DNA from 2 places in the Cytobacillus sp. SAFR-174 genome. Region 1 is predicted to be linked to the other one. Evidence: predicted binding sites of a transcription regulator. Region 1 holds the regulator's gene; the other holds the start of a gene.

The links. Region 1 encodes LexA, which represses DNA repair genes until DNA is damaged. Its sites were predicted from a motif close to CGAACATATGTTCG; they were not measured.
Region 2: the regulator LexA is predicted to act here: its motif matches at 12,077-12,090, upstream of ACTHRG_RS13040 (DUF6434 domain-containing protein).

The regions. Positions count from the first base shown of each region.
Region 1 covers NZ_JBQCMZ010000001.1:415,095-431,716, reverse strand. The annotation lists gene ACTHRG_RS02135 (DUF2621 domain-containing protein) at 1-98, shown strand, start outside; gene ACTHRG_RS02130 (DinB family protein) at 211-705, shown strand; gene ACTHRG_RS02125 (CcdC family protein) at 755-1,243, opposite strand; gene ACTHRG_RS02120 (response regulator) at 1,395-1,754, opposite strand; gene ACTHRG_RS02115 (cytochrome c biogenesis CcdA family protein) at 2,034-2,741, opposite strand; gene ACTHRG_RS02110 (aspartyl-phosphate phosphatase Spo0E family protein) at 3,057-3,227, shown strand; gene ACTHRG_RS02105 (ABC transporter ATP-binding protein) at 3,271-5,064, opposite strand; gene ACTHRG_RS02100 (ABC transporter transmembrane domain-containing protein) at 5,069-6,817, opposite strand; gene ACTHRG_RS02095 (DUF6376 family protein) at 6,918-7,358, opposite strand; gene ACTHRG_RS02090 (YneF family protein) at 7,494-7,709, opposite strand; gene sirA (sporulation inhibitor of replication protein SirA) at 7,796-8,233, opposite strand; gene tkt (transketolase) at 8,532-10,538, opposite strand; gene ACTHRG_RS02075 (DUF896 domain-containing protein) at 10,761-10,994, opposite strand; gene ACTHRG_RS02070 (YneB family resolvase-like protein) at 11,139-11,786, opposite strand; gene yneA (cell division suppressor protein YneA) at 11,796-12,128, opposite strand; gene lexA (transcriptional repressor LexA) at 12,285-12,908, shown strand; gene ACTHRG_RS02055 (DUF4257 domain-containing protein) at 13,192-13,476, shown strand; gene glnA (type I glutamate--ammonia ligase) at 13,590-14,924, opposite strand; gene ACTHRG_RS02045 (MerR family transcriptional regulator) at 15,026-15,433, opposite strand; gene ACTHRG_RS02040 (aminotransferase class I/II-fold pyridoxal phosphate-dependent enzyme) at 15,621-16,622, opposite strand, start outside.
Region 2 covers NZ_JBQCMZ010000011.1:80,485-97,106, reverse strand. The annotation lists gene ACTHRG_RS13110 (DUF3231 family protein) at 166-1,170, opposite strand; gene ACTHRG_RS13105 (DUF4256 domain-containing protein) at 1,442-2,008, opposite strand; gene ACTHRG_RS13100 (cation:dicarboxylate symporter family transporter) at 2,525-3,787, opposite strand; cyclic di-AMP (ydaO/yuaA leader) riboswitch at 3,901-4,051, opposite strand; gene ACTHRG_RS13095 (dienelactone hydrolase family protein) at 4,274-4,882, opposite strand; gene ACTHRG_RS13090 (nitronate monooxygenase) at 5,022-5,945, opposite strand; gene ACTHRG_RS13085 (hypothetical protein) at 6,420-7,019, opposite strand; gene ACTHRG_RS13080 (GNAT family N-acetyltransferase) at 7,278-7,811, shown strand; gene ACTHRG_RS13075 (hypothetical protein) at 7,876-8,901, opposite strand; gene ACTHRG_RS13070 (sigma-70 family RNA polymerase sigma factor) at 8,885-9,439, opposite strand; gene ACTHRG_RS13065 (hypothetical protein) at 9,603-9,836, opposite strand; gene ACTHRG_RS13060 (hypothetical protein) at 9,914-10,087, opposite strand; gene ACTHRG_RS13055 (DUF5316 family protein) at 10,132-10,428, opposite strand; partial or broken gene ACTHRG_RS13050 (NUDIX hydrolase) at 10,541-10,858, opposite strand; gene ACTHRG_RS13045 (GrpB family protein) at 10,890-11,420, opposite strand; gene ACTHRG_RS13040 (DUF6434 domain-containing protein) at 11,479-12,042, opposite strand; gene ACTHRG_RS13035 (restriction endonuclease) at 12,196-12,750, shown strand; gene ACTHRG_RS13030 (isochorismatase family protein) at 12,883-13,440, opposite strand; gene proS (proline--tRNA ligase) at 13,697-15,133, opposite strand; T-box leader at 15,188-15,403, opposite strand; gene ACTHRG_RS13020 (efflux RND transporter permease subunit) at 15,484-16,622, opposite strand, start outside.

The DNA of each region.
Region 1 (16,622 bases):
GCTATATTCTAGCCACGCCGAAACGGGACCACAAATTTCTGCGCAAGAAATTGACAGAAAAACAGATAAGTATCACCCCCTATGAACATTTATTCTAAGCCATTTCGGAACGCCGAAATGGTTTTTTATTTTTTCCGACTTTAAGAAGGATACTCACCACCTTTATTGAATAGGAATGGAGAGTAACTCTATCCATAAAGGAGTAATCCCATGACCACAAAAGAAGTCTTATTAAAACAGCTATCCGCCTGCCTCGACCAGCCCAATTGGTTTGTCCCGTTATCTGCTGCTATCGGAGGATTATCAGCAAAAGAAGCATCCTACAAGTCAGGAACCGGTAATTCCATCTGGCAGATCGTCACCCACCTTACCTTCTGGAATGACCGCTATCTAACCAGATTCAAAGAATTGCCGCTCGCCCAAACCCATATCGCCAATGACGAAACTTTCAGCACCAATGAATCCGTTACTGAAGAGGATTGGCAATCTGCCATAAAAGCTCTTCAAAACGTATTAACTGAGTGGATCAAAGCCCTGGAAGAATGCAGTGAAGAAAAGCTTCTCACCTCCGCCTATAAGGAACCGATCGAATCCTGGTCGTCTGTCATTTCAAACTTAACCATCCACGACGCCTATCACATTGGCCAAATCGTAGAAATCCGGAAAATGTATGGACTATGGGACCCCAAAGATGGAGTCCATTAAATAACAATGCAAAAGCCGCCGAGCGCAATACCCGGCGGCTTTCAATCTATTAAGTTGTTTTGGGATTCCCCGATCCGTTCAGCTCGTGATGAAGCTTCCGATAATTCATATACATGGCAATTCTCCACGGTACAATCATCGAAAATGCGAGAATCCAGAACATGCCGCTCAGCTGACCATAGTCGATTGTTGAGCTAAGAGCTATTTTTCCAATGATGCGGATTATAAGCAACCCTATTAATATAAAAGCAAATGCTTTGGAGCGCTTCAGATAAATTTCGCTGTCCCTGATTTCAAAGGAAGATGTTTTAATTAAAAGGATGGAAAACAGCAATCCAACTGTGGCCGCTTCCAGGATCTCCAATGGAGTAACACGAAAATAAGGAACGGTAAACATAAGAGCACCTGTGCTCATAAAAATCGGCGGCAAGATGATTTTCTTGGCCGAAGCCGGCTTTTTTGCAGCCTTCATGCGGATGAACATCGCGAAGATTGCCATAAATACGGCACCGATTGATGAAATTAATACAAAGTCCATTCGATTTCATCCTCTATTTCATTTGATTACTAACCATATTATATCTTAATAGGCTTGAATGGGGTACTCAGAAGGATAAAGTTCATCAAAAAAAGCCACTCCAGCTGATACCCGGACACATCCGTATGTCCAGGGTACCACGAGTCAGCTCTTAACTTAATACCCGATTTACCGCTTCTAATACACGGCCTTCATCAAATGGTTTTATAATAAAATCCTTCGCGCCTGCTTCAATGGATTCAACCACTACCTTCTGCTGGCCCATAGCTGAACACATGATAACTTTTGCATTAGGGTTGTCCCTCTTAATTTCCCGGACAGCCTCGAGCCCGCTCATTTCAGGCATCGTGATATCCATCATCACCAGATCTGGCTTCAGATTTACGAATAGGTCCACGGCTTCCTTTCCGTTTTCCCCTTCTCCCACAATGTCATGGTCGGCTTTTTTCAGAATGCTGCTCAGCGTAACTCTCATAAACTTCGCATCATCAACTATTAAAATTCTCGCCACCGCTGTTTCCCCCTTGTAGTGCATTGGAAGCTATATCTCTATTATACTACATATATAGTAAAAAATACCCATAATAACAATTATTAAACATCTGGCAGAAAAAAATCATTCCTTTAGAGAGATACATTAATCCACTCCGAAAGAACACATATTTCAATATATCGAACTATCAGATAAATTTCAATTGAAAGATTATGACAAATTTCGACCACCAGTCATAGCCCTTTTTCCTTATAACATAAAAAGGGGCACATTCCCAAAATGAATGTGCCCTTGTTTTTAGAAACCTGTAAATCCGCCAAATAACGGTGAAAGGAAAATAATGATTTTTGTCATCCAGTCAAAGAATAAAACTACGCCCATGATCATCATCAATACACCGCCGATTTTCATAATCTTGGCGCTGTTTCGCCTGATCCATTGCATTTTCCCGATGAAGAAGGAAAGAACAAAGAATGGAATAGCAAAGCCAAGAATATAGGCAATCATGTAAACCATTGCGGAATTAGGATTTGTGACTGCTAATGACCAGACCGCCCCTAGTATTGGACCTGTACATGGGGTCCAGCCTGCAGCAAATGCCATTCCGATCAGAACAGATCCCAGAAGGCCTGATGGACGATTCTTAAATTCAAACCGCCTTTCTTTCATAAGAAATTCAGGCTTAATAATGCCTACAATTAATAATCCAAAGATAAATACAAAGATGGCGCCAATTTGCCTGATTAAATCCTGGTACTGCTGAAAGAATTGGCCAAGCAAGGTTGTTCCAAACCCAATGGCGATAAAAATGGCCGAAAATCCGATCAGGAAAAATAGTGTATGAACCATGCTCCTTCTCTGCATCATCGCATTTTCTTCTTTAATTTCCCCTACAGACATTCCGGTGATATACGATAAAAAAGCCGGATATAATGGCAGGCAGCAAGGTGAAACAAAGCTTAAAAACCCTGCCCCTAATGCAATAAATACATTCAAATCTGTCATATTCACAACTCCTGATACTCATTCTTTCCATTTCATTCTAACAAATCCCATCTTGAAAAGATAATGGATAGTATGTGAACATTTTGTGTCACCAGCTGCTACTAAAATTCATATTAGTTTTCAACCTGAAACATGTAATTTTAATGTAAATGTTACTAAAGTTTAAAACAAGTTTCTTTTGAATTTATTACCATAATTCGATATACTAGTATAGATCTTAACAAATTCTGTTATTATCTTTCAGCTTTTGACATGGATTCAAATTGGCAGAGTATAGCCTACATATAAGAAATGATCAGAGAGGAATTATTGGCCGTGTGTAAACAGGAACTGCTTACATTAATCGAACAAAAAAGAACAGAGTTAATTCAAGTGGCCATGAAAAGCGGCTTAAGCTCTGCCGCAGCAATCCGATACAGCCAGGAATTGGATGCCCTATTAAATGAATATAACCGAAGCTTCATAAAAAAAGTGCGGACACATTAAAAAACAGCCATGCAGCAAATGCAGGCTGTTTTTTGTTACTCCATTAACCTGCTGCATCCTCCACTTTTTCAGCAGATCCATTCTGCAACAGGTACATTTTATGATACAATCCCCGCTTTGCCAGCAATTCCTGATGAGTTCCTCTTTCTACTATTTCCCCCTGATGAAGAACAAGAATCAATTCTGCATCCTGTATCGTAGACAATCGATGTGCAATCGCGATCGTCGTGCGGCCCTTTCTCATTTTTTCCAGTGCTGTCTGAATGGCTTCCTCTGTTTCAGTATCTATATTAGCTGTTGCTTCATCCAGCACAAGAATTTTAGGATTGGCAGCAATCGTTCTTGCAAAAGCAATGAGCTGTCTTTGCCCGCTTGAAAACGTCGATCCCCGCTCAACTACCGGATGATCATAACCGTATTCCAGCTTGTCTATGAATGTATGAGCCTGAACAAACTGAGCCGCAGCTTCAATCTCGGCATCTGTCATACTTTCATTATGCAGCCTGATGTTATCCTTAATTGTCCCGTAAAAAAGGAAAGGATCCTGAAGGACGAGCCCCATCTTCTTGCGCAATTCTTCCGCTGGATAAGACTTAATGCTTTTTCCGTCAATGAAAATATCGCCGCGCTCATATTCATAGAAACGCATCATTAAATTAATGATTGAGCTCTTGCCGCTGCCGGTATGGCCAACAAGAGCAACGGTTTCTCCCGGCTTGGCTGTAAAAGAAATATTTTTCAATACATCCCGCTTGCCGTCATAGGAGAAGCTGATGTTCCTGAATTCAATCTCTCCCTCCTGGATTCCATCAGACAGTTTATCCTCCTGTGCAGGAGCAAGTTCCTTTTCGTCCAGCAATGCAAACGCTCTAGAAGCGGCAATGATTGCCTGCTGATACATGGAAAGCCTCATCATGATCTGATTCACGGGCTCAAAAAAGCGGTCCAGATAGCTGATAAAGGCATACAGCACACCGATTTCGATGGGACTGTTAAAAGAAGAAATCCCAAAGAAGCTCAATATAATAATAAGTGCCAGAACATACACGAGGTCAATGGCCGGCCTTAACAGCAGCCCATCCATTTTAATATTGCGGATACCTGCCTTATAATGCTGCTCATTGATATCGCCAAATTCCTTACGCAGCCTTTTTTCCTGTCTGAATACCTGGATGATCGACATTCCCTGCAGTGATTCACTCAGTTTTGCATTCAGCTCACTAAGCCTTTCCCTTAGGTCCTTATAGAAAACAGAGCTGTATTTTCGGTAAGTCCGGATAATCATAAAGAGAATCGGGAGAATTACCAGACAAAACAGGGCAAGCTTCACATTCAGGATAAACATCGCCACAAAGATCCCTGTCAGAAGGAAGGCACCCTGAATAAAGGTAACCAGGACACTGACAAACATATCTTTAATTGCCTCTGTATCATTGGTAACCCGGGAAACAATACTTCCCGCCGGCGTTTTATCAAAGTATTTCAAGCCCAGTGACTGTACCTTTGAAAAGACATCCACACGCAGCTGCTGAATGATTTTCAAAGCGATTTCCTGAAATTTCAGCAGCTGAAAATAGGATACCAGCACATTCATGATCTGAATGCCCAAATAGGCTGCACCAAGGGCAAATAACGGCTCGAAAACCAGGTTCCTTGGTGTTAAATAATCATCGATAAAAATTTTGACAAGAATCGGACCCAGTATGTCTCCAATCGTTGTTAACAGAAGCAGACTGAAGGCAAGTGTAATTGTTTTCTTATGCGGTTTTGTATAGGAAAGCAGCCGGAAAAGGACCTTTCGCTGCTCTTTTTCCTTCATAATCGGTGTCTTTTCCATTGACTTATCCCCCATGCTCTACAAGCTCTTCCAGCTGCTGCCGCAGATACATATTCTTATACCAGCCGTCTTCAGCCATTAGTTCATCATGTGTTCCCCTCTGAACAATTCTTCCTTCATCCAGCACCAATATGAGATTCGCATGCTGAATGGCACTCAGCCGGTGAGCAGTAATAATCGTTGTCTTGCCAGCCCGCTCGGCCCGCAATGAAGTAAGAATCGCTTCCTCGGTTTTGGCATCAACAGCAGAAAGGGAGTCATCCAACATCAATACTTCCGGATTCATCATAAGTGCTCGTGCAATGGAAATACGCTGCTTTTGCCCTCCGGAAAGGGAGACCCCTCTCTCGCCTGCAACAGTCTTATAACCTTCCGTAAATTCAAGAATATCTTCATGGATATTGGCCAGTTTCGCAGCCGCATAAATATCTTCAAGGTCTGCATCCGGCCTCGTGAAAGCTATATTTTCAGCAACTGTTGCCGAGAACAGGAAGTGCTCCTGCGGGACATAGCCGATCGCTTCCCTAAGCTTTCCGACTTTATAGCGGCTGATAGGATGTCCTGCAAAAAGAATTTCCCCTTTATAGCCTTCAAACTCCCTGAACAATAGCTTCAGCAGTGTGGTTTTGCCCGCACCCGTTTTACCTGCTATGCCGAGAGTCTCTCCTCTTTCCAGCCTAAAATGAATATCCTTAAGCAGCATTTCCTGTTCACCCGCATAGGCGAACTCCTCAATCCTGTACTCAATATCGCCGCTTGGAACTTCATTGATGCCAGTCTCATCATCTTTTATATCGATTTCTTCTGCAAGAAGAGCTGAAATCCGATCGTAAGAGGCGCGGCCTCTCTCGACAATGTTAAACAGCCAGCCAAATGCCAGCATTGGCCAAATCAGGAGACCCAGGTAAGTTGTAAATGATACCAGCTGCCCGATTGTCAGTTCTCCTGCGATAACATATCTTGATCCAAATGCAATAGACAGGAAGAAAGAAATACCTACAATAATGCTGATCGTCGGATCAAACAAAGAATCAACCTTTGCAACAGAGATGTTCTTTTGCACTACATCTTCAGACTGCCTCCGGAAATCTTCTATATCTTCTTTTTCCTGGCCGAATGTTTTAATCACTTTAATTCCTGAGACACTTTCCTGAGTTTTGTCATTCAGTGAAGAAAAAGCCTCCTGTGCTTTGTGGAACCGTTTATGAAGAAGTGTTCCATACCAGCTTGTGAGAAGTGCCATGAAGGGCATCGGAATCAAACAGATCAGCGTCAGCTTCCAGCTGATTGTTGCTGCCATGGTGATGATTACGAAACCGCCTGTCGCCAGTGAATCGACAAAGGTTAGGACACCCGCTCCTGCCGTCTGCTGAATGGCCTGCAGATCATTGGTCGCATGTGCCATCAAATCCCCTACCCGTTTTTTTTGGTAAAAGGCCTGCGACATATTCGTAAAATGCTGATAAAGCCTGTTACGCAGGAGTTTGGACAGCCTAACGGCAGAACCGAAAATCATAATGCGCCAATAATAGCGGAGCACATACATCATAAGACCAACAACAATCAGAATTCCAACCCACATGATTAATGCTTGTGCAGTCAGCTCACCATTTTTAATCGAGTCGACAACAATCCCAACTACCTTTGGAGGGACCAGCTGCAGCAATGCCACGATTAACAGCAGAAAAATTCCGTTTACATAAGCCTTCTTCTCCTGTTTAAAAAACCACATTAAATCCAAAAAGACCTTCATACCCCATCCTCCGAAATCCATAATAGCTTAAATAGTTTATCAAATATTGAGAAAATAAGGAAGATTTTTTCCCCAACAAAAAAGCACCCGGATGGATGCTTCATTGCCCTAATGCTTCTATGCGGTTTATCAGGCTTGTTGCCTCATTAATCGTAGTGAACAGCTCTGAATTCTCCAGCTGATCCAGTGCAAGGCTGCCGTTCTCCAATACTTTATTGATTTCAGCAAGAAGCGCTTCATTCTGGGTCACAAGCTCCTGGTGGACATCTTCTGCCAGCTTCGGGATGTCCTGAAGAGCGATAAATCCCTCAACTTCCTGCTTAAGTGTCATCAATCTGTCTTCAAGTTCCTGCTTTAATGCCGGGTCCGCTGCCGCCTCCTGAATCAGTTGCGGCGCCTCTTCGGCAAAGTCGCTTAATGTATTAATATGCTCAGTCGCTTCATTAACATAGCCAATGGAGTTATTCACTTCTCCCAAGACGGAACAGCCGCTTAATATCATGGAAACGGTAAGGAGCCCTATTAGAATTACTTTTTTCATTTTGCTCGTTCCTTTCACGATTTGTCATAGTATATATACGGTCTTTTTCAAAGAAGGTTTCATTTTGGATATAAAAAAACCACCTTCCTGTTATTGTAACAGAAAAGTGGCTTCCGATGGGATGCTTGTCCCTGATTACTTGCCAGTCTGCTTGTTCATGGCATTCATCATTTGGTTGATCTTCTTTTGAGATGGCTTCATGCCCATTTGCATCATCATCATTTTAAGCATTTGTTCATTAATTGGCGGATTTTTCTCAAGGTAGCTCATCATATATTTTCGAGCAATGAAAAATCCTAGTGCTACACCGGCAAGAAGCGCCAGTACACCAACTAGAATGTACATACCCATACTAACTTCCTCCTTCATGTTGTCTATCATACAGTGTACTAGACCAAAGGTTATTATACAATATTTGCTTCAGTTTTTCTCTTATTTTAGACGAACTTTCTCTCTTTTATCGGTTTTAGCCACCCATAGCGTTTATGCTGGAGGTCAACAGCCAGAAAGGAAGACTCGCTTTTTCGCAGCACTTCGAAAAAAACTGTCTCTGCCTCATAGCTGCCGGCCGCTTCTAAAACCAGGCTCCGTTCAAAAACTTCAAGCTTCGCCCTGCTTCTCTTACTCATCTCTATATAGTATGCACTTTTTTCTATGATAAAGTCTTTTTTTCTCTGGAGCTGCTGGTGGATATACTGATGCACTTTTAAACCCGGGATCGGCTTAGTCACAAAATCAATTTGCTTCGATAGAATAGCCTTCATTTCACCTGACGAACGCTCATACTCTTCAAACAGCTGAAAAAACATCCGCTCTCTGCCAAAATAATGGGACGCAAATTCATCTTCTATTAAATACAATTGATAAGCTCTCATCTGGCCCCTCCTTCCGGGACAATCCATTTCTTTCAATTATAAGTAAACGAATTCAAAGAATCTGTCTGAAGATGTTAAAAACTTTCACTAATTTTGTCGAAAGCGAAGAATTCAGTTGATTATGAGGGTTCTTGGTGGAAGAAGATCTGCTGTTGGACACTTTTACAAATATTCACTATTGCATATTCCCCGATTTGATTAATGGTAATCTTGTTTTTCGATGACGGCTGAAAATACTCATTGTCTTTAATGGTATAAAAAAAGGAAGAGCCTCTCAGCTCTCCCTTCCCGGATATCATTATCCCTGCAGCAATGCTTTCACGCGTGCTACAACGTTGTCTACTGTGAATCCGTATTCTTCCATAATTTTTTCACCTGGTGCAGATGCTCCGAAGGTATCGATGGCAAGAACATCGCCTTCGTCTCCTGCATAGCGGTGCCAGCCAAGTGAAGATCCCATTTCAATAGCAAGACGTTTCTTGACTGTCTTAGGAATTACGCTTTCTTTGTACTCTTTTGATTGAGCTTCAAAGCGGTCCCAGGCAGGCATGCTTACTACAGATGCATGGATGCCTTCACCTTCAAGCGCTTTTTGAGCTTCAACTGCGAGGCTGACTTCAGATCCTGCAGCAAGCAATAATACATCCGCATTGCTGTTAGAAGCTGGAGATACAACATATCCGCCTTTTTGAACGCCTTCGTATGCCGTTGAATCCGTTCCTTTTAATGTAGGCAGGTTTTGACGAGTCAATACTAATGCAGTTGGCTTGTTTGTTGATTCGATTGCTGTTTTCCAGGCAGCTGCTGTTTCGTTTCCGTCAGCAGGGCGGACAACAGATAGGTTTGGCATTGCACGCAATGCAGCAAGCTGTTCTACAGGCTCATGCGTTGGGCCGTCTTCACCGACAGCGATACTGTCATGTGTGAATACATACGTAACAGGCAGATTCATAAGAGCAGCCAGACGGATTGACGGGCGAAGGTAATCAGAGAACACGAAGAATGTTCCGCCGAAGACTTTTAATCCGCCGTGAAGCGCCATTCCATTCAATGCAGCACCCATTGCAAACTCACGCACACCGAACCAGATGTTCCGGCCATCAAATGATTCAGCCGTAAAGTCACCCGACCCTTTGATCATTGTTTTGTTGGAGCCTGCAAGGTCTGCAGATCCGCCAAAGAATGAAGGCAGATTCTGAGCGATAGCATTTAGCACTTCTCCTGAAGAAGCACGGCTGGCAAGGCTCTTTCCTTCTTCATAAACAGGGATGTCTTTATCCCAGCCTTCAATAAGCTCACCATTGATCGCCTTCTCCAGCTGTTTCCCTAACTCAGGATGAGATTCCTTGTATTTAGCAAAAAGGTCTTCCCATTCCTGCTGCTTTTTCGAACCGTTTTCAACAACTTGCTGCTTAAAGTGATCATATACTTCCTGTGGCACATGGAAGTCTTCTTCGAACGTCCATTTATAAGCCTCTTTTGTTAATTTCAATTCATCAGCACCAAGAGGAGCGCCGTGAACATCAGATTTGCCTGATTTGTTTGGAGAACCATAGCCGATGACTGTTTTCACTTCAATCATTGTCGGGCGGCTTTCATCCTGTTTCGCTTCTTCAATTGCATTTGCGATTTCGTGAAGATCATTGCCGTCTTCTACACGGATGTACTGCCAGCCGTATGACTTGAAGCGCTGTTCAACACTTTCAGAGAAAGACTTATCAAGGTCTCCATCAAGTGAGATATCATTTGAATCATAAAGAACAACCAATCTGCCAAGCTTCAAGTGGCCGGCAAGGGAAGCAGCTTCAGCCGAAACGCCTTCCATAAGGTCTCCGTCACCGCAGATGCTGTATGTATAATGATCAACAACATTGAAGTTGTCTTTATTGTATGTTGCAGCCAGGTGGCGTTCAGCCATAGCCATACCGACAGCCATAGCAATACCTTGTCCTAATGGACCTGTTGTTGCGTCAACACCTGGAGTATGGCCGAATTCAGGGTGACCAGGCGTCTTGCTTCCCCACTGTCTGAACTCTTTAATGTCATTCATGGAAACATCATAGCCGGAAAGATGAAGAAGGCTGTATAAAAGCATAGAGCCATGTCCGGCAGAAAGAACAAAACGGTCACGATTGAACCATTCAGGGTTTTTCGGATTGTGGTTCATGAAGCGTGTCCAAAGTGTATAAGCCATTGGAGCAGCTCCCATTGGCATGCCCGGATGGCCGGAGTTCGCCTTTTCAATGGCGTCAATTGATAAAGTACGAATAGAACTGATGGATAGTTCATCTGTGTGATTAAACATTCAATACATCCTTTCGAGTAGTAATTCTTCACTCTTAATATTATCGGGTGTCCCTTTTTTTCACAACCAATAGGGTCAGGTAAAGGACAAAAAAAGCCGGTTTGTTACTATATTGACACAAAAAGATCCGGCATATGTAAAAAAAGCGGAGATAGGTCAGTATTGCCATCTCCTCTATTAAAAGAAGGAATACAGCGCTGTGTATCCCTTGCAATTATACTATTAGTGAAGGCGGTTTTTATTTTGGAATTCTTTCAGTTTTTTCGGTGTTACATCGTTCCCTTTCGGGTCAACGATTGTAACGCCCTTCAGCGTGTTTAACATGCCAGAGCGGAAAGTCTCCAAATACTCTTTGCGCAAAGACGTCTGTTCTTTCGCTTCTGATTCTGTTAGTCCGGATTCCTTGGCCTTCTTTGCCAGTTCATTAATTCGGGCAAGTTTTTGTTTAGGCAGCATTTATTAAAACTCCTTTATATCAAAAGTTAACCTTTGAACAATTCTGATGGAAGTTTTTATTATACAGCAGCTTCAGATATGGAACAATACTGAAACTCAAATGCCATCATACTAAAAATGAGCACCTTTTACAAGAAAAGTGCTCTACTCAGAAAGCGAATCAATATGTTCTTTGTACCTTCTATGGACGGTTGCTTTGGAAATATTATAGCCAAACCCCCTAAGCGTCGCAGCAATTTCAGCAAACGTTAACTCGTTTTTCCTCAGCCGGACAATTTCCTCTATCGGGACCTCTATTCTTTCCCTGCCGCCATTTGCACCCTGATTACTTAGGTTTTTCTCGGGCCTGTATCCTTTATCAACAGCTCGCTGCATGCCGCGTCTGATTTTGATGTTATGCAGCTTTCTCTGATACTCCTCAACCATTCCTACAATGCTCAGCACCATCGAATCTGATTCCGAAAGCTCCAGTTTGCCGTTATTTGAGATGCTGTATAACTGGACTTCCTCTTTAAAGATGCAATGGAGAATCGCAATCTTCGCATTTCCCCTCCCCAGCCTGGTTTCATCCTGGATGAGAACAACATTAATATCCTTTTTTTTAATTAAGTCTAAAAGTTCCAATATACCGTCTCTTTCAAGATCGTATCCGCTGGCCTGTTCGCGGATGACCTTGGCTACTTGAAAGTCATGCTTTTCTGCCAGGTTCAAAAGCTCTTCTTCCTGTCTTGAAAGGGACGTTTCCTGAGTATCCTTTGTTGTACTAACTCTGCAGTAAATTATTGCTTTCATAACTTCTCCTTATTCGTTAAGGTCTGAACTGGCAAGCTCTTTATATGGCTGGTCATCCAGGGCTTTTACTGGAATGACAATTTCATCACCCGGAAAAATCCTTCCTGCCGCTATCCCATTATTTTGTTCTACCCAATTTATAAATTGATCTGTTGACAGAGAATGCTCAGAAGAAAAATTTTCAGCAATCTTCCATAATGAATCACCTTCTGCAACAGTGACTTTCACAAACTTTTCTGTATCAGGTGTTTCAATGAGCACGAGTAATATAAACGATGCTGCCAAGCTTAAAACGAAGAGAATAATAGCATAGGAATATGATTTCCACAATTTGTTCAGCATAATAAACCACCTTAAAAGAATGTATGTTCGTATTTGTTGATCTCATTATATACCGAACATTTGTTTTGCGTCAATATAAATTCGAACTTATGTTTGTATCATATGGTAATTGATGCTATAATTGAGACAATTAAAACACATACGAGGTGCGTAAAGATGGTGAAAATATCAAAAAGACAGCAAGATATATTAGAGTTTATAAAAGAAGAAGTTAAATTGAGAGGATATCCCCCTTCTGTAAGGGAAATCGGTGAAGCAGTCGGCCTGGCTTCAAGTTCGACCGTTCACGGTCATCTGGCCAGACTTGAAAGCAAAGGGCTGATCCGCAGGGACCCTACAAAACCTCGTGCTATTGAAATTTTAGATTTGGACGAGGCTTCTAACATTCCCAAGGTCAGTGCAGTTAATGTCCCAATCGTCGGTAAAGTAACTGCAGGGCAGCCGATAACGGCAATTGAAAATGTTGAAGAATACTTCCCTCTTCCGGAAAGAATGGCACCGGCTGACGAGCATGTATTCATGCTTGAAATCATGGGAGAAAGTATGATTGAAGCAGGAATCCTTGATGGAGATTATGTAATTGTCAAACAGCAGAGCACTGCAAATAATGGGGATATAGTAGTTGCGATGACAGAGGAAGATGAAGCGACTGTCAAGAGATTCTTTAAAGAAAAAGACTTTATCCGTCTGCAGCCGGAAAACTCCACAATGGAACCAATAATACTTCGAAATGTTTCTATTCTTGGCAAGGTTATAGGCGTATACCGTCACATGCATTAATAGATTATTAAGAAGCAGGCATCTCTGCCTGCTTTTTGTTTTTTCCAATTTTAAGAAGGTTATCAGTTCCTATTACCTGGTGCTATCACCTAAATCCTACGAAAGTAACTGATACTTTTATTCAAACATAAGGTTACAGTCATGAATGACTAATTTATTATTCAGAAAATTCGGTATTTTTATGCATGTTATTTTATATTCACTTTCAATATAATGGTAATACACCGAGAATCAACCTAAGGTCGCTTGTCCAAAATCTCGACTTTAGGAGTGTGAAGAAAAAATGTTTTTGAACATTACCTTCGCTTTGTTGATTGGTGGGCTGGTCGGTGTCGTTGGACATATTCGAAAAGAAGGCAAAATGGTTAAACCCAGAAGGACAAAAAAATTCATCTATCTGGGGGTCTTTGAAGAGGTAATCATGGGGGCTTTAGCGGCTGTTTTTTTGGTCGTATCTTCAGATCCTGACTCTGCCTTAAAAGTAGTTCTACTGGCAGTAATTGCAGGATTTGGAGGAGATGCACTGCTGACATGTCTCGATTTCTTAAAAATAAGACACAAAGAATAGAGAGATGCAGAGAGATAGAAATTGGTTAAAACCTCGTTCATTTAAAAACGGGGTTTTTGCATTTTCCATAATGACAACCCCTGACTTTATCAGCCAGGGGTTGTCATATTTTCTTAGTACATGCTCAGGTACTGCTCGCGCTCCCATGGATGCACTTGCGTACGGAACATATCCCACTCGATTTCTTTCGCTTCAATGAAATGTTCAAAAATGTGATCGCCAAGAGCAGAAACAATTACCTCATCTCTCTTTAGCTCTTCAAGGGCCGCTGCCAAAGTAGGAGGCAGATCTTTGATTCCTTCTTCCTCACGCTCTTCTTTTGTCATTACATAGATATTGCGGTCCACTGGAGCAGGAGGAGTCATTTTATTTTTGATTCCGTCCAGGCCAGCTTTTAATAATACAGCCATAGCAAGGTATGGGTTCGCAGCAGGGTCTACGCTCCGCACCTCAACACGTGTACTTACTCCGCGGGAAGCAGGGATACGGATGAGAGGTGAACGGTTTTGAGCAGACCAGGCAACATAGCAAGGTGCTTCATAGCCCGGTACCAGACGCTTGTATGAGTTAACGATAGGGTTTGTCACAGCTGTAAATGCAGTTGCATGATTCACGATACCAGCAATAAAGTGGCGGGCGTCATCACTTAGCTGAAGATCGCCGGTTTCATTGAAGAATGCATTTTTCCCATCCTTGAATAGTGAAACGTTGCAGTGCATTCCAGATCCGCTGACACCGAATAATGGCTTAGGCATAAATGTCGCATGCAAGCCGTGCTTGCGTGCAATGGTTTTAACAACTAGCTTGAACGTCTGAATCTGGTCACAAGCTGTTAAAGCATCCGCATATTTGAAGTCAATTTCGTGCTGGCCAGGTGCAACCTCATGGTGGGAAGCTTCAATTTCAAAGCCCATTTCTTCGAGCTCAAGTACGATATCACGGCGGCAGTTTTCGCCAAGATCAGTCGGAGCAAGGTCGAAGTATCCGCCATTGTCGTTTAGTTCCAGAGTCGGCTCTCCTGCATGGTCAAGCTTGAAAAGGAAGAATTCCGGTTCAGGCCCTAAGTTAAAATCAGTGTAGCCAAGGTCTTCCATTTCTTTAAGGATGCGTTTTAGGTTGCTTCGCGGATCGCCAAGGAATGGAGTTCCATCCGGATTATAGATATCACAAATCAGACGAGCCACTTTGCCTTTTTCTGCAGTCCAAGGAAACACTACCCAAGTATCAAGGTCTGGATATAGATTCATGTCTGACTCTTCAATTCGCACGAAACCTTCGATTGAAGATCCATCAAACATCATTTTGTTATCAAGCGCTTTTTCAAGCTGGCTGATTGGAATTTCCACATTCTTAATTGTTCCAAGGATATCCGTAAACTGTAAACGGACAAATTTCACATTTTCCTCTTCTGCAATACGTTTAATATCTTCTTTAGTAAACTTAGCCACTGGTAGTTCCTCCCTTAAATTTACATGTGTAATTTATTTTTTGCTCTGTTAATGCGCGCCCGGAAATCCAAGACATTATCAACGAGCTAAAAACGGCTTTCTTAATGGAAAAAGCGGTGGATGTTACCCTGACGGGATGAAGAGCGATTAAAACGGCCCGCCTGCACAATTTCCTTGCGCAGAAGCTTCCGGATTTCTTCATCCGATAGATCGCGTCTCCCTTTTTCAGCTTGTTTATTCATGGTTTCAGTTAGCGCTTGCTGTTCTTTAACGAAAAATAGCTGCTTGATCCCGGCCATGTTCACACCTTGATCAATTAAATCTTTGATTTCCAGAAGGACATCGATGTCGTTTAAGGAAAAAAGCCTTCTGTTTCCGTCAGTTCTAGCTGGAGATATCAATTGGTGTTCTTCATAATAGCGAATCTGCCTTGCAGTCAGGTCAGTCAGCTGCATGACAGTACCAATTGGGAAAAGCGGCATGGAACGTCGAATTTCGCTTCCAGTCAACTATTTCTCCCCCATTTCAATTACTTCTTGAGTTTATTATATGTAATGTTAGAAAATCTGTCAATAGAATGTTAGGTTTTATAACATGATTTTTTCAAAAAATTTTTGCCTTTCATATTTTCATATAATTCTCAGTAAAGCAAAAGAAAGGGACAACTAACTATGTAGCTGTCCCTCTTATATTTACCTAATTTATTTGGACTAAACCCTTTTCCAGCAATTGGTTCAATGCTATGCATACAGCCATTTTTACATGCGAATAGGTAAGGCCGCCCTGCACATAGGCAACGTACGGAGGCCTTATTGGACCGTCTGCGGTCAGCTCAATGCTGGCACCCTGTATAAAAGTACCCGCTGCCATGATGACATCATCTTCATATCCCGGCATATAAGCTGGGTAGGCGGTTACGTGGGAATTAACAGGTGATGCAAATTGAATCGCCTGGCAGAACCTCACCATTTTTTCTTTATCATCGAATTGAACAGATTGAATTAAATCAGTTCTTTTACTATTCCATTTTGGATTGGAGTTCATTCCAAGCCGCTCAAGCAGTGCTGCTGTAAAAACAGCCCCTTTCAATGCCTGGCCGACAACGTGTGAAGCAAGGAAAAAGCCCTGATACATTTCCTGAAGGCTGTACAGGGACGCACCTGCTTCTGCACCAATTCCCGGGGAAGTCATTCTGTAGGAACAGGCTTCCACCCATTCTTTCTTCCCGACAATATAGCCGCCAGTCTTGGCGATCCCGCCGCCAGGATTCTTGATTAGCGACCCTGCCATCAAATCTGCCCCAACATGGCAAGGCTCCCTGTCCTCTACAAACTCCCCGTAACAATTGTCAACAAAAACAATTGCATCCGGCTTAATTTCTTTTACAAACTGAATCATTTCATCTATTTGTTCAATTGTGAAGGATGGTCTTGTTGCGTATCCTTTAGAACGCTGAATGCCAATCATTTTCGTGTTCGGCTTGATTGCTTTTTCAACCGCAGAGTAATTGATGCTCCCATCTTCATTCAGCGGGATGCTATTGTACCCAATGTCGAACTCTTTCAGCGAGCCGTTGCCTGTTCCGCGGATTCCAACGATTTCTTCCAATGTGTCATACGGCTTTCCTGTTATGTACAGCAATTCATCACCCGGCCGCAATACGCCAAAGAGTGCAATGGAAATGGCATGGGTGCCGGA
Region 2 (16,622 bases), on a different contig from region 1:
TGATCAGCCTGTCAAATCTGGCACCCATCTTTTCAAAAAAGAATGACACTTTAATAACCAAAGTGATTAAAGCAGAGAATAAGTTGAAAAGCATGTACAAATACCCCCCACACTGAAATTTAGTGTTCTGGACACTAATGTTAGTGTTAGACTGAGCAGGAGTTTTTATTCTCTTATGAGTCCCGGACGGTCCTCCATTTGCGGGGGCTCCTCAAACCAGCCGTTTTTAATCTTGATTTTAATTCCCTCTTGGGCATAGAAGTAAATATCCTTCGCCAGTATCATGGATTTCATCGCTATATCATTTCTCAAGCTAAAGAATGCACCTGTACCGGATCCTACAAGGCTAAACCCATTGAGTATGTAAATGCAATGCATCATAAGTTTGTCGGAAAACGGAGGTACTGTCGATGTGGTTACCGTAGCCCCGGAGGTTGCGGAAAATTGAACATCACCCTCTAGGAGGATTTCTTCCATCATTTTTATTTGTTTCTTGGCAAGTTCTTTTCCTTTTAAAAAGTATTTTTTGGCCTCTTTGTTTTGAGCGCATTGCGCAAAACCCGTAATAAGCTGCATCCCGATATTGTTTGCCTCCATATTGTGATGCAGAATTCCGATTTCAAGGTCATTTAATGCCCTTTTATCTCCTGTCAGCCTAAAACCGTCCTTATACTTTTTTGACTGGATATACTCTATATTTTTGGGCATCGTCACTTTTGGTGGCAGCGCTAGTATTCCTTTTTCCAGCAGATAAAAGGTCGAAAGCTTATAGATTTTCTGTGTTACAGTCGTGAGCCCCTCATAAATGGATAAAACCTTCTTATTGTATGTCATATTCATATTCAGGGTGTAAAGCCCCATGCTAACTTCCTTTAATACACGAAGAAACATGATATCAAAACCATTATCGTATAATTTAGGGGCTTCTAAATTAACGTCAGCTGAAGTAAACCCCTCAGGCTTAACCATTCCTTGATCGGAGAAAAGTTCTTCCATCTCTTTCACATAAAAGTTCAGTTCCTGCCATAACCCTCCTAAAATATTCCTAGCCTCCTGTTCATCTGACTTTTCGATAAAGTATTCCAAAAATCTCATTATCAATGTTTTTTCCTGGTAAGTCTGCCATATAGTCCCTATTTCAGAAACACTTAGCGGATTGGTTAATATCAAGTAAACAACCTCCTTCCATCATCCCATTTTGACTATGTACCGAATTGATTAATAATTCTCATTCATAAATTAACCTGGATTGGAGATATTATTCCTGATAAATGGAGTGTAGGTTATTTTCATCAATATCCGGCCGCCAGACAATCTTTTTGTAAATAAAAAGAGACGCGTTCCTTTACTAACGCGCCTGCTGGTATACCTTTTAAACTATGTTTTAGCAAAAAACCCGCCGAATCCTTCTTACGCTCATACAATCCGAGTCTCCCTGAACCTAAACTCTCAGCGAGCCGCGGAACCCCCTTGCAGCATAGTAGGAATCAGCTCCATTGTGATACACAAAGACCGTGTCGTAGCGGCGGTCACAGAAGAGAGCCCCGCCAAGTTTTCTGATATGAGGGGGTGTCTGCACCCAGCTCGATGTTTTCTTATCAAAAGCTTCAAGCTCCTGGAGCTCCCGGTATTGCTCTTCCGTTAAAAGCTCAACGCCCATGGCAGCTGCCATATCCATCACACTGTTTTCCGGCTTATGTTTTTTCCTTGCCTCCAGCGCTTCACGATCGTAGCAAAAACTTCTGCGGCCCTTAGGACTTTCTGCTGCACAATCATAAAATATGTATTCGCCCGTCTCTTCATCATACCCGGCAACATCCGGTTCGCCGGCCGTTTCTTCCATTTCATTCAGCGACCATAATTTCTCAGGATTAGCCTCAAGCTTAGCTTGTACATCTGCCCATAACAGCCCTTCATGCCTGTGCGTATTCTTCTCAAAACGGGCCTTCAATGTTTGCAGCAATTCATCCCGCTGTTCTGGTGACAGCGCCTTACTTCCCAGTGTCATATGAGTACCTCCTTTTTTCTTCATTATAATATAATTATGACCCTAAAGGGCAGATGATAAAAGCAGGCGCCGGGTTAACCTTCCTGAAACTGGCTTCGGACTCAAGCCTGATGATTTCCCCTTCCTGTGTCCGAACCTGCACCAACTTCGGACTCAGACCTGATGATTTTCCCTTCCTGTGTCTGAACCTGCACCTACTTCCGACTCAAACCCGACGTTTTCCCCTTTCTGTGTCTGAACTTGAACCAACTTCGGACTCAGACCCGACGTTTTCCCCTTACTGTGTCCGAACCTGCACCAACTTCGGACTCAGACCCGATGATTTCCCCTTCCTGTGTCCAAACCTGCACCAACTTCGGACTCAGACCCGACGTTTTCCCTTCCTGTGTCTGAACTTGAACCAACTTCGGACTCAGACCTGATGATTTTCCCTTCCTGTGTCTGAACCTGAACTATCTGGCTCCACAAAAAAACACTAACAAACGATGCCATTTGTTAGTGTTTCCAAATCTATTATTATGAAGCTTGTTGTTCAAATCTTTCTTCAGCTGGAGGGTTAAATTGCCCTTCCCACTTCGCAATAACAATCGCCGCCAGTGAGTTCCCCACCACATTAACCGCTGTGCGTCCCATGTCAAGGATACGGTCGATGCCGGCAATAAAGGCAAGGCCTTCTGCAGGCAATCCAATGGTGCTGAATGTCGCCAGCAGCACAACAAAGGATACACCAGGTACACCCGCCATTCCTTTCGATGTAACCATCAGCACTAACATTAGTGTAATTTGCTGTCCGATACTCAATTCAATCCCAAACATCTGGGCAATAAATAAAGAGGCAATCGCCTGATATAAAACAGATCCGTCCAGGTTAAAAGAGTAGCCTGTCGGAATAACGAATGAAGAAATATGTTTCGGGCTTCCCGCTTTCTCCATTTTATCCATAATTCTTGGAAGAACTGTTTCCGAGCTTGCTGTTGAAAATGCCAAAATCAATTCCTCTTTGATCATCTTCAATAATTTAAAGATGCTGAACCCGACAATTTTGGCCATAACTCCCAGAACAACAAGAACAAAGAAAATCATGGATCCATATACAGTAAGCGCCAGCTTGCCTAATGGAATCAGTGAGGCGAAGCCATACTTGGAAATCGTAACACCAATTAAGGCAAATACCCCGATCGGCGCATACTTCATAAACAGGTTCGTTACATAGAACATCGCCTTGGCCGTACCTTCAAAAAACCTCAGAACTGGCTTTCCGACATCTCCAATTGCTGCAATTCCGAGTCCAAATACAACCGCAAAGAAGATAATCGCCAGCATATCGCCTTCAACCATGGCTTGTACCGGATTAGTAGGCACAATATGCAAGAATGTATCCGCTACCGACTTGCCTTCCTGCTCTTTATTGGTTTCGACATAGCTTGAGATATCACTTTGCTGCAGGCTGTCCATATTCAGGCCGGCACCTGGCTGAAATACATTCCCGGCGATTAAGCCAACCACAATGGCAACCAATGTCATGCCGATAAAGTAGGTCAATGATTTACCGCCAAGCTTACCCACGGATTTTAAATCACCTACACCAGCAATGGCAACGATTATCGTTGATAATACAATAGGAACCACAATCATTTTAATTAAACGAATGAACAGATCGCCAAATGGCTGTAAGGCACTTTGCGCTGCTTCATTACCGTAAAAGATACCGCCAACCACAATCCCCAGGACAAGACCGATAAAAATTTGAGTGGCTAAACTTAATTTAATTCTTTTCATCAATTACCCTACCTTCTTGTTTAGTTTTAACGTGCTGCTCAGGCAAGGGAAACAAAGCTGATCTCAAAAAAAAGAAAATCGACAATTGTCAATTCACCCTGATTCATATTCTCTTATGTTTCCTTAAACGCTGACGAGGTTAGCTTTCGGGTTAGGACTGTGGAAACAGTAAGCCCTTCCATCTTTCGGATTCACCCCGTGCGGAAACTCCGCCGTAAATAATGGGTCCCCCGTTCTTAAAATAAGATTAAGCATAGAACACTAAATCATTATATTATCCCAAGATAATTTTTGTAAATAGTTAAGTATTCCCTGTATAAAACAAAAAAGCATTTGGCTCCACCTGCGCCAAATGCCATGATAGCCACACATGCTATCCCCGCTACATCTAAATTAGCATCTTAGTATTAAGTATATTGAACGCGCTTGTAAACTTTTATTAAAATTCCTCGGTGATAACAGTCACCGTTAGTGCTTCATACTACCTCAATCAGTATGCAATAAAAAATTCAGCATTTTGCTAAAGGCTTCTTGTTCTGATTTTGCATCATACTTAGAGGAATAAGGATCACTGAATCCGTGTTTCCCAGTAAATTTATATGCTTTAATTTTCTTTTTTTCCAAAGCCAATACTAACTCATCAACATTAAAAGACTGCTCTTCCTGTGGAAAAAATAGCATGGCAGGACTCCGGGGTGTTAGCTCTAAATAGTCCCTAATCCTTGAACCGTAATATCCAACTATTCCATCAACACAATCTTCCTCACTGCATAGCCAGGCAACAGTGGCACCTATACTAAATCCAATGATTACTATTGTTTCGTATTCATCTTTAACATCCAATAATAAATCTTTGATTTTACGTGCCGCTATATCGAAACCGACATGTTCCATAAAGTGACGATAAGCGGCTTCCCCTTGAGAATAATCAAAAGGCATCTCTCGCTCTAGTAAATTGGGGCATATCACTTCAAAATTCTGCTTTATTAATAATTCGCAAAAACTCTTTATATGTTGATTTATTCCATATATTTCGTGGATTACGATGATTAAAGAATTTGAATTTCTATCATAACTATGTCGCTTATTCTCCATATTTCTTCACCCGCTATATTCCATCAAAAGGTATTCTATATTAATATGAATTATTCCTCCAGTCTCAAAACACCCTTTTTAAATCCAAAAAGAGCCGCCTAATTGGCAGCCGGACGTGAAGCAATGAACCATCTTGACATTAAACACAAGCTTCATATTCTCTTTTGATATTATGAATGATCGTCTGAACAGGCAAAATTTCGTTAATTTCATGGACTCTTGCCCCCGCAAATACGAGACCATTCTCACAGTCCCCCTCCATGGATGTGACCAGAGAATCCAATGTACAAAAGCGGTAGGAGCAGTTTTTCAGACAATCGATGCACTTCTTGATTTTCACCTTTTTATTGTCAGATATTTGTTCAGTAAAGTTATTCTTAATGGCACGCCCCTCCAAACCTACGGTGGTTTTCACCATAACGATATCTTCCTGTTTGGCATGTACATATTTTTCCTTGAAGGATAGGGGGGCATCACATTCGTGACTTGCGACAAATCTGGTTCCCATTTGAACACCGGAAGCCCCGACACGAATGGCATGCGCAATATCTTTTCCTGTCAGGATTCCCCCTGCAGCTATGACAGGAATCTTAACAGCTTGCACCACTTCCGGTAAAATATCGAATAACGGTCTTTCGGTCCCTAAATGCCCTCCTGCCTCATTGCCCTCTACGACAACCGCAGAAGCACCCAGCCGCTCTGACATTTTGGCAAGCCTTGCAGATGACACAATCGAAATCACCGGTGTGCCGGATTCTTTGCCCCAATTGTACATATCCCTTGATATTCCTGCACCTGAAATAATGAAATCCACCTTTTCCTCTATAGCGGCCTTCATTTTTTCAGCAAAATCATTCATGGCAAATAGAACATTCACCCCAATATAGCCCTCACCCTTGATAGCTGCCCTGGCCTTTCGTATATGCAGCCTTAACTCTTCTATGCTAATTCCTGTCCCTGAAATAATTCCAATCCCCCCGGCATTCGCAACAGCTGATGCCAGGCCGCTTAACGAAATACCAACGCCCATTCCACCCTGCATGATGGGAAACTCAGGCGTCATATGACCGATTTTTAATTGTGGAAATTTCAAAAGAACTACCTCATTTCATCGCCAATTTATTTCTTCTCCATTATTGAGCGAATGAGGGCGATTGAATAGTGATAAATATAATACCTGGTACTAAAAACAGGTTATATTTTCGCCATATTCACAGAATGTTCAAGAATTGCCAACGTAGAGACTTATCAGGCATCATCCCTGCAGCTGACCTTACTCACATAAAAAATTTTTATCTGCCTCTTTGAAATATACGCTGTAAAGGTATGCTAAACCAAAACAAATGATCGTGATAAAAAAGATTTTATTAATTGAAAGCTGTTTCATCAGAGAGGTGTGCGTTGATCGCTCCGATGAAAAAATAGACCACCAACTTGGTTCAGGAAAAAAGACAGATACCATAATCCAAATGCATAAGAAACATAACACCAATAACCAATATAATTTCATAAGCTCTCCTCATTTAGAAAAACAAATTCAATTCACAATCCTTACACCATTAGGGTCCACTAATATCTTCGAAGAGAGGTCCTTTATAACTGCTTCATTAATTGTAACTGTTTCACCAAACACCGATTTAATTGAACTGATAGGCTTACCGAACAAAATGGATAAGTCATTTTCTAGCCCTTCTTTTCTTGTTTCTAATCTTAATTCTTCTATTTTTAGGTTATCAGTCACCGAATCTACTATTTCTTTGTTTGTTTGGAGTTCTATCCTAAAAGAATAAGGGGTTGTAATAAACGTTCTTCTTTCCCCCTTGTCCACAATCCAATTCATATTATCTGCATTCTGACAGATAAGCTCTTGTTCTTTTTCAGATACCAAAAAACCTATATGGTCAAATTTACTCTTCTTTCCATATCCAAATGTGATATTTACGCTCCCTTTTCTTGCTTCGATAATACGAAAAATAATATTCTTCGTCCGAAAGTTATCCCATACTAAGGGAGGATCAAAGTTCTGGAATCCCCCCAGGTATTTACCGATACGCTGATATATCTGAAAGCCTGCATTCACGTAAAACCTTTCTGTTTCTTCCACGTGTGGAGTCCAATAATGATAATGAAAAAGCACAGATATCACCTCTTTAATAAGCTCGTTACTAACATATTCAATAAAAACGTAATTTCTCCTTTCAGACTATTCCTGACTATTCACAAGTTCCTGATACAGTTGACCGCTGCAGCATATGTAAATAAAATGAAATCATCCCAAATTGGAGGTTTTTGTTTGTTGAACTTATGTTTAGAGCTGGTGAAGTAACACTTTCTCCATGAGAAAGTGCCATTTATATTGAAACTTTATCATCACTTAAAGAACAGGAGACTACAAATGGATATCTTAATTCGGCAAGAACTCCCTGCAGACTATGATTCGACTGAAGAAATGGTAAAAGAGGCTTTTTTACATGAAGAATACAGCGACAAAACAGAACATTTTCTTGTCAAAAGGCTCAGAAAATCAGATGCTTTTATTCCAGAGCTTTCTTTAGTGGCGTTAACTCAATCTAAAGAGATTGTGGGCCATATTCTTTTATCTAAAATCAAAATATCGGATGGTGAGAAAGCGGGAGATTCTCTTGCACTTGCCCCACTTTCTGTTCGTCCCGGTTATCAGGGGAAAGGCATCGGGAGCCAATTGATACGTACTGTACTTAACAAGGCCAAAGAAATCGGTTATCATTCCGTAATCGTTTTAGGCCATAAAAATTACTATCCAAAGTTCGGCTTTAAGCCAGCCAGTCTTTGGAATATTCATGCCCCTTTTGAAGTGCCTGACGAAATATTCATGGCTCTGGAGTTAACAGAGAATGCTCTTAAAAATGTTGCCGGGGTTGTTCATTATTCAAAAGCTTTTTCAGAATAAGAGGCCAGAGTTCAAACAAAAGCTATCTCTATCATTATCCAGAGATAGCTTTCTATTTGCTTCTTCATTCTCTTATATCAAAAATCAATTCATCAAATAACTCCCCATCCACATAAAGCAAAATAGCCCATTCTCCCTTTTTAGGAATCTTAACAGAAGATGGTGTATGGGCATCCGCCCCGTTGTTTGGACCATAAGCGTGAATGGTCCATCCCATTCCATTTGTTAAAATGGGATGAACTGTCTGCGATTCTTTATGAAAGCCAACGATTGTCAGATCAACATTCTCAACGCCCCACAAATGCCACATCCACTTTTGGCCGTTTAAACTGGGCATGCCAGCGCCAATCACCCCGGACTTGTTTTCATTTCCAATTATGCCCCTGCTGCCGAACTCCACAGCTTTTCTCTTCCAATCAATAGTGTCAAAATCGCTCACCTGAACAAAATCAGGTATATCCTGAGGCAGTGTAATAGGGTCATCCTTAGCTTTTTCTGCCACACTGACCACTACATCCCCATAGGATATGCCATCCAGGTACACTTCAAACTTCCACAGGCCTTCGTAAGGAAGGGTGAATGTCGTCGTGAACCGCTGCAAACTTTGGTACCCGGGAGAAGGTGCTATTATTTGTTGCTGAGGTAAGACTTGTATTCTTTCACTAGTTTCTTTATGAAAGGCAGAAATGGAAAGCTCTTTTCCTTTATACGTGTTAAAAGGCTCCTGGAAACTAAAGATATAGCCATAAGGCGTTCCAGCTTTCAGATAAGGATCGGGTAATATGCTGAATCTCATCTTTTGATTCACCTTATATTCATGCCGGATGTTCCATTCACCAGCTGTACCGCCATGTATCTGGTTTTGATCCTGCCTGACCCATGTCTCAGTTGAAACTAAGAAAGCTAAGAGGCAGATGGCAAAAGTGGATATGACTAATATAACGAATTTATGAGGCTTTTTTGTTGGCATCTCTCTTCTATCGGAATGGAGCGCTTTTCTAATATTTATTTTTTGAAATTCCGTAAAGTGCTCGCCCTTGTGAGTTGTCGAGTCCATGGCCCGCCGCAGCTGCCTAAGCTTGCTCTCCATTATATCCCCGCCTCTCCATCATTTTTTTCAGCTTCCTCCTGCCTCTGCTCAATCTCGTTTTAATCGTATTTTGGTTTACTCCTATTAGTCCCTGGATCTCTTCAATCGTACATTCTTCATAATAATAGAGAGTAACAACTTCCCGGTACTTCACAGGCAAAGACAAAACACACAAGGAAAGAAATTCTTCCTCGCTGCGCTTCAGCAGTTCCTTTTCCGGCGGCAATTCCTTTGATGAAAATAAAGAAAACAGGCTCGAATTCAGAACCACTTTCCGAAACGCATGACTCTTCAGGACATCCTTTGATCTATTAATAGCCAATCGATAAATCCATGATTTAAACGAGGTCACTTCATCGATTTTGTCATAATTTTGGTAACATGTGATGAATACATCCTGAACAATATCTTCCGCCAGCTTCCAATCCTTCAAATAGTTATAAGCAAGCTTTGTGAGCCGTTCACCGTAATCACCCATAATCATCTCAAGCCAAACTTCACGATCTTCTAATGAATCATCATCCCTGATCTTTCTCACACACTCCCCACCCCATTATCACTTTAATGCTAAGACGAATGAGTCGGATATAAGTTTCATTTATTTTGAAAAGGCACCTTCCTTTGAACCCCATCCTATTTGCCTCTTCAAAGACCTATTTGTTTAAAAAGAAGAAGCCGCCCTGGATTGGCAGCTTCGTTTGTTAATCATTTTCCCTCATTGAAAACAAATAAAGAATTGCAATGATAACGGCAATAATGGAAGTGATTACAGAATATCGAAAAATAGTAAAAAAGAACTCAGGAAATGGTGTGATAATACTTGAAGTCATACCATCAACATCTTTTGTACTTTCGATTCGCTTCATAAAGGCGACCAATAAGAAAAAGGAAACAATAAATGAATAGATTCCTGTTTTCACTATGATTTTCTCCATAAATTCACCCCTAAACTTTTCTTGACTTGCTTTTTCAACTGCAGTTAACTGGAGCCACGAACAATTAGTTTATGAAATTATTGAAATCCTCCTGTGTCCTTATTATCTCCCATTAAATAATTTGAACTTTCCCCTGGCTTTGTGTTCGGATTTGTTGGGGTAAGAGGGTTATTATTATTTTTCCTGCGTCTCCAATCAATAAATATAGCAAATAGTATAATTCCAGCAATAAAAATCACTAACCACCACATAGGTTCACTCCCCTGGTTTGAAAGGCCGCCTTTATAGTTAAACTTTAGCTTAAGAAAAGATACAGAAGCAGCGCAATCATAATATTTGGCAGGCCAATTAAAACTGAGCCGATGCTTGTTCTTTTCCGCTTTCGTCTTTCGTCAGGAGAATCTTGTGCTTCCAAGCCTGCCCTCATCCGATGGGGACCAGCTATAGAACCTGACATAAGAACAGAGATGGCTATAAAAAATAATCCAATGGCTCCTGTCACTAAGTAAGCCTTACTTAATTCCCAAAAACCAAGTGATAATAATACACCAGTTATTGAGAAAACGATCCCGATAGTTAGATGCTTCAACACACCAAACCTCCTTTATTACTAACTATACGGCTGAAATCTTAAATTGTTTCAATTTTTAATTTTTTATGAGGACCAATGAAGAAAAAAGGGAGCTCCTCTTCGGAACTCCTTTCTAAATTGAATTAATATAATCCTTAATCACTTTACGATCTGGAGGACTTATATTCGAGGGAATCTCATGGACATGAAAAAAACGTAAATCTTTTACCTCTTCGGTATCCACTGTAAGTTCTCCATCATAGTTGCTGCAGATATAGGCTGTAATGACATTATACACTTCATCACCGTGAGGATATTTATAGTAAAATTCTTCTCCTGAATAGATATTAAACAACATCAGTTCATTTGCTGTTAACCCAGTTTCTTCAAACAGCTCTCTCTTAGCCACCTCTTCCAATGTCTCTCCAGGCTCCAGAGAACCTCCCGCCAATGCCTACTGGAAAAGGAATGTAAGTAAACCGCTATTTATCGGCAGTGAAGTCTCTTACACCTGCAAACCAATCAAGCGCCTTTTGCTCCATCTCTTTCACAAACACCTTTTTCGCCTGGCTATAATCAGTCGTGTCATCAAACCTTTGTGCCAATTCTTCCTTAAAATTCGTATACCTTTCCGCTTCATCAGGATGGGTCCGCAGATAGTCTCTAAAGATAAGATGCCGTTCTATTTGGGGGTTATCAGATTGATAGAAATGTATATGATGAGTTCGATTTTCCCCGCCTTTACGAAATAATCTTCTCTCTGTAATGCCCCATTCCCCTGCAGATTCGTATCCAAGCTTCTTCATCTTTTCAGTAAATTCATCTATCTTCTCGATGTTTCTCACAATACACATCATATCGATTACAGGCTTTGCCTTCATCCCCCGGACTGAAGTGCTCCCAAAATGTTCACACTTAATGATTTCATCCTTAAAGATGGATTTTAAAAATTGAACTTCATTTTGATACATTAGGGCCCAATCATCGCTAAATGCAGTAAGTCGAATCTTCATTCAAGAACCTCCCTTATGAAACTTACATGGATTCACAATTAGGGTTGCCTCACAAAGACTAGCCTCTGTATCTATTGCTGCCAGGCTGTTTTTTTAATTCATTCCAGGCTTTTATGGCGTTTTCACGATTATTGCCTTTGTTTTTCGGGTCTGCAAAATAATCTCTGATGAACTGATTATATTCAAATTGAGAGCCTATTTGTTTCGTATAAGAAGGGTCTTTTTTCCTTTCTTCCTCTTCGTGCCAAGCATGAACAACATCACGATATGTTTTTCCGGTATTTTCTTTAAAATAATTTTGAATATAAGTCGAGAAATGAAATCTAGGAATAACCGATTTGAAGAAAACTCTTACATTCTGACTGCAACGGTGGTTTTCTGTAATAACGGTATCTAAAGTTAATTCTAATAATTTTACTTCTTTAGCCAGAAGACTTTTTTTCTTTACCGGTTTTTTTATTTCTCCTGTTTGAAGAAATGCAGCTATTCGATCCGTAATTTCCATTTTAGATCCAGCAGCACTCATTCCGTTTTCTCTGCAAAAATTTTGCAGCTCTTTTTTCAACCAATAAAAGCTGTGGAAAGCTTGCACATCCAAATCCCTTTTTAGTTCCGGCCTCAAGTATTCTACCTCCCCATTCTGATAATGATATTATAAAACACATGTTCGTTATTGTAAATTTTACCCAGAAATTTTTCTCCTATTCTTCCAATTTTGTTTATCCCATATGTTATAACAAGATTAGCAGATTTAAAATGGAGGATGTGGATTAGCTTGAACTATCGTTATCATAATTTACTTTGGATTATAATCATTCTGGTGCCGATAATTGTATTTATAAAAACGAACAATTGGGAAAATGCGATTATGGCTTTTTTGGGAGGAGTAATTTTTTATCTTCTTTACGGATTGTTTTGGTTCCGCCGAATTCAGAAAAGGGAAGTGGATTCGGAAATCTGGAAAATCAGCAAACTTTCGGATGAGCAATTAGAGGATTTCACCATCCCCCTTTTAACTAAATTAGGGTATACAATAACAAAGCCGGATGATGAAAATCCGGATATAAGTTTTTTACTGACCCATCCAACAGGCAATCAAGCGATTGTAAAAGTCAAAAGCCATAAAAGAGAGATAGGAATTCGCCTTGTTCAGAAAACTTTAAAACAATTGGATATTTATGAGGCTGGTGAATGTTGGGTTATCACAAACGAGCGTTTCACCCCGCAAGCAATTGAATATGCTAAAGCAAACAATACCCTCTTATGCGATCGGGAACAATTCATAGACTGGATACTAAAAGCGAAAAAAGGGGAGAAAGTCCGGGGATAGGAACCTTGATTTTTCGAAAGATTCCTTCACGCTCCTACTTTAGGGATATAGGTTTTTGAAGTTCTCACCTAAACGTCCCAATTTCTAATATGAAATTGGGACTCTATTGTTAATGCTAATTATCATTTCACTTTACCTATAAGAATCATGTATCGGATGGAACAGATCTTCCTCTGCATTTCTGACAACTGAAAAGTGTTCCACATTGTAATGGCCGTGAAGCGTTTCATTATGATGCTTAATAATTTGCTCTGCACATAAAGCATTGCTGTCCGTTGTTGAATGTCCATCACCTACTAATGTGACATCCAATCCGCTAATCGTTGCGGTTCTAACTGCACTGTCTATACAGTGCTGGGTTTTGCATCCCATTATCACAACATGCTTGACCGTTTGGGATTTAAGGTGATCCAGCAGTCCTGTTCCATGAAAAGAATTGGTTGCCGTTTTATCAAAATACTTTGATTCTGCAGGCACTTTAATATCTTCATGAACCTGAAATCCTTTCCCTTTTCCTTCCGCAACATCTAAATCCCTTACAACGACAACTGGAACACCTGATTGTTTTGCTTTTTCAATCACTAAATTGATATTCCCAATAAGGCGCTCTTTATTAAAAATAGCCGTTTCTTCCAGGTTCCCATCGATTAACTCCTGCTGGGCATCAATAATTAATAAGGTTTGATTCAAATCGTTTTCCCCTTTCAACACCTTTAAAATTTTTCGGATATATTCCTCTATGTTTTTTTCGCCAGTATATTTGTTTGTCATAATATCTGTATCCTAAAATGGAGTCAATTATTTATCTAAATTTTTAGATATATTTAATTATAACAGAATATCTAAAGAAAAAAATTTAATATTGTTAATCCATAATGCTTTTGAAACCATAAGAAAAAGGCCGCCTGAGTGAGGCGGCCTAAGATCAATATTCCACATTCCCAGATTAATAAGCCCGGGCAAACCAAACCGTATGCTTCGCTTCTTTTCCACAATGGATGCAAGTATCCTTGGTGGACGGCGGGTTGAACGGGATGTTCCGTGTCGTGAATTTCGTTTTTTCTTTTACACTTTCTTCACATGCATCTTCACCGCACCATCCGGCTAAGATCCAGCCTGGGATGGCATCATTTTGTTCAGATTGGGCAATGTGCTGTTCTAATTGCTCGATAGTATCGATATGTGTGTGCGAATTCTCAGCGCGGAATTCTTTTGCTTTTTCTAAAAGACGAGTCTGCATCGTTTCAAGCTCTTTTTTGATGCTTTCAATAATCGAATCAAGCGGTACGGCCACTTTATCCCCAAGATCACGCGCCTTCATTAAGCATTGATTTTGGTCTAAATCACGAGGTCCAAGCTCTATGCGGACAGGCACGCCTTTTAGCTCCCACTCATTAAATTTATAGCCTGGTGATTGATCGGAATCATCAAGGCGTACGCGGATTCCTTCTGCCTTCAATGCAGCAAACACTTCATCTAATTTCTCCATAATCGCAGGGTTCTTTTTCCATGGTCCGACTGGAATCAGCACGACTTGAGTCGGTGCTACTCTTGGAGGGAGAACAAGGCCTTGTTCATCACCATGAACCATGATGACAGAGCCGATTAACCGTGTGGATGTACCCCATGATGTTGTATGGACAAAAGTATGTTTATTTTCTTTGTTCAAATATTTGATATCAAAAGCTTCCGCAAACTTTGTGCCCAAGTAATGGGAAGTTCCCGCCTGTACCGCTTTTCCATCCTTCATCATCGCTTCAATGGAGAATGTATCAACTGCACCGGCAAAGCGCTCGGATGGTGTTTTTTGCCCATCATAAACCGGAATCGCAAGCAAGCCTTCTACCACTTCTTTATAGATTTCCAGCATCTGCATTGTTTCCTTGCGCGCATCTTCTTCGTCCACATGCGCTGTATGGCCTTCCTGCCATAAAAATTCTGATGTGCGGATGAAAGGAAGAGTTTTCTTCTCCCAGCGGAATACATTCGCCCATTGATTGATTAAGACCGGCAGATCCCGGTAGCTTTTAATCCAATCGGAATACAAATGTCCAATCATTGTTTCAGAAGTTGGGCGAAGTGCCAGACGCTCCTCAAGCTTCTCTCCTGCCGCTTCTGTGATCCATGGAAGCTCCGGCGAAAATCCTTCAATATGATCCTTTTCCTTTTGAAAAAAGTTCTCCGGAATCAGCATCGGGAAATAGGCATTGCGGTGGCCGGTTTCCTTAAAACGCTTATCCATCTCAGCCTGAATATGCTCCCAAATTTCATAGCCATCAGGCTTAAAGGCGATACACCCGCGAACAGGGGTGTAATCAAATAAATCTGCTTTTTGTATCGTATCCAGATACCATTTTGTAAAGTTGTTGGTGTTTTGAGACATCTTGTTTTCCTCCTGAAAATATTTTTAAGAATAAAAAAAGCATAAAGAGTCCTTCAAAAGGACGTCTTTATGCTAATAGACGCGGTACCACCTTAGTTCGGCTTTTACAAAATCTAAAGCCCTCTAATCGTTAATAACGAAACGACCCGGTTAGCTTTTTCCTAACATCTCCGTGGCAGGTTTCAATAAGGAGGGGTGATATAGCTCTCAGCCCAGGCTATATTTTCTGTTTCACAATCCTTATTTACTTGATCACATCATTGATTACATATATATGTTAATATACCAACTTGTGATGAGTAATTCAATACAGGCAGAAATAAATTCCTGATGGAGTGTTCCCCTCCATCCTATTTCCCCTCAGCTCTTCTCTCTATCTTAGACGTCTTCAGGAAAAATAATTCATACACAACAGGAACAATAATTAATGTCAGCAGTGTGGATGATGTTAAACCGCCAATAACCGTTACCGCAAGACCCTTTGAAATAAGGGTTCCTGATGAGGTGGTCAATGCCAGCGGGATCAATGCGGCAATGGTCGCAAATGCTGTCATTAAAATTGGTCGTAGCCTTGTTTTCCCAGCTTCAACTAACGACTCTCTAATAGGCAAACCTTTCGTTCTGTTCTGCCCGATCCGGTCGACAAGCACAATCGCATTCGTTGTGACAATTCCAATCAGCATCAGGAAGCCAATCATTACACTTACAGAAAGAGGCTCATTAATAAGGTAAAGTGATACAAGCGAACCTATCGGAACAAATATGAGTGATGAAAGGATAATAAATGGAATACGGGCTTTACCAAAGGTAATCAGCATGGTTAAATACACAAGCCCGATTGCCACAAGAATGGAAATCCCAAGTGATTGGAAAATCTCCACTGTTTCATCATTGCCACCACCGCTCGTTAAGGACACTCCATCCGGAAGATCAAGCTTTTCGACTCCCGCCTTGATCTCTGATGATACTGCCTGCACATCATTTCCCTTTACCTGGCCTGAAACACGGGCATAAACCTTGCTGTCCAGCTTCTGAATCGATGTGAAGGTATCCATTTCCTTAACTTCAGCGACTTCCGAAAGCGGGACTGGCCCTCTTTGAGAGAATAGGGTGACCTCCTCCAGTTCATCTTTTGACCCGAGCTCTTTATCAAAGGACAGCTGAACCTCCTGCTCCTTATCATCCAGCAGCAGCGTCCCGACATTCACAGGCTTCGTCTGATCGCTGACAGTTCCAAGAATCTGGAATCCTGACAAACCATATTCACTAGCTTTCTCAGAATCTATTTCCACTAAAAATTGCTTTTGCTTTTCGCTGAAATTATTCGTAATATATTTCAGGTTTTTATTTCCCTTCATATACTCTTCCACTTGCTTGGAAGCCTTCTGCAATGCCTCTAAATCATTGGAAAACAAGTCAATATCCACATTATTATTCGAAGGAGGCCCGCCTGTTTCCAGCTCCTGAACACTAATCTTCAAATCAGCGT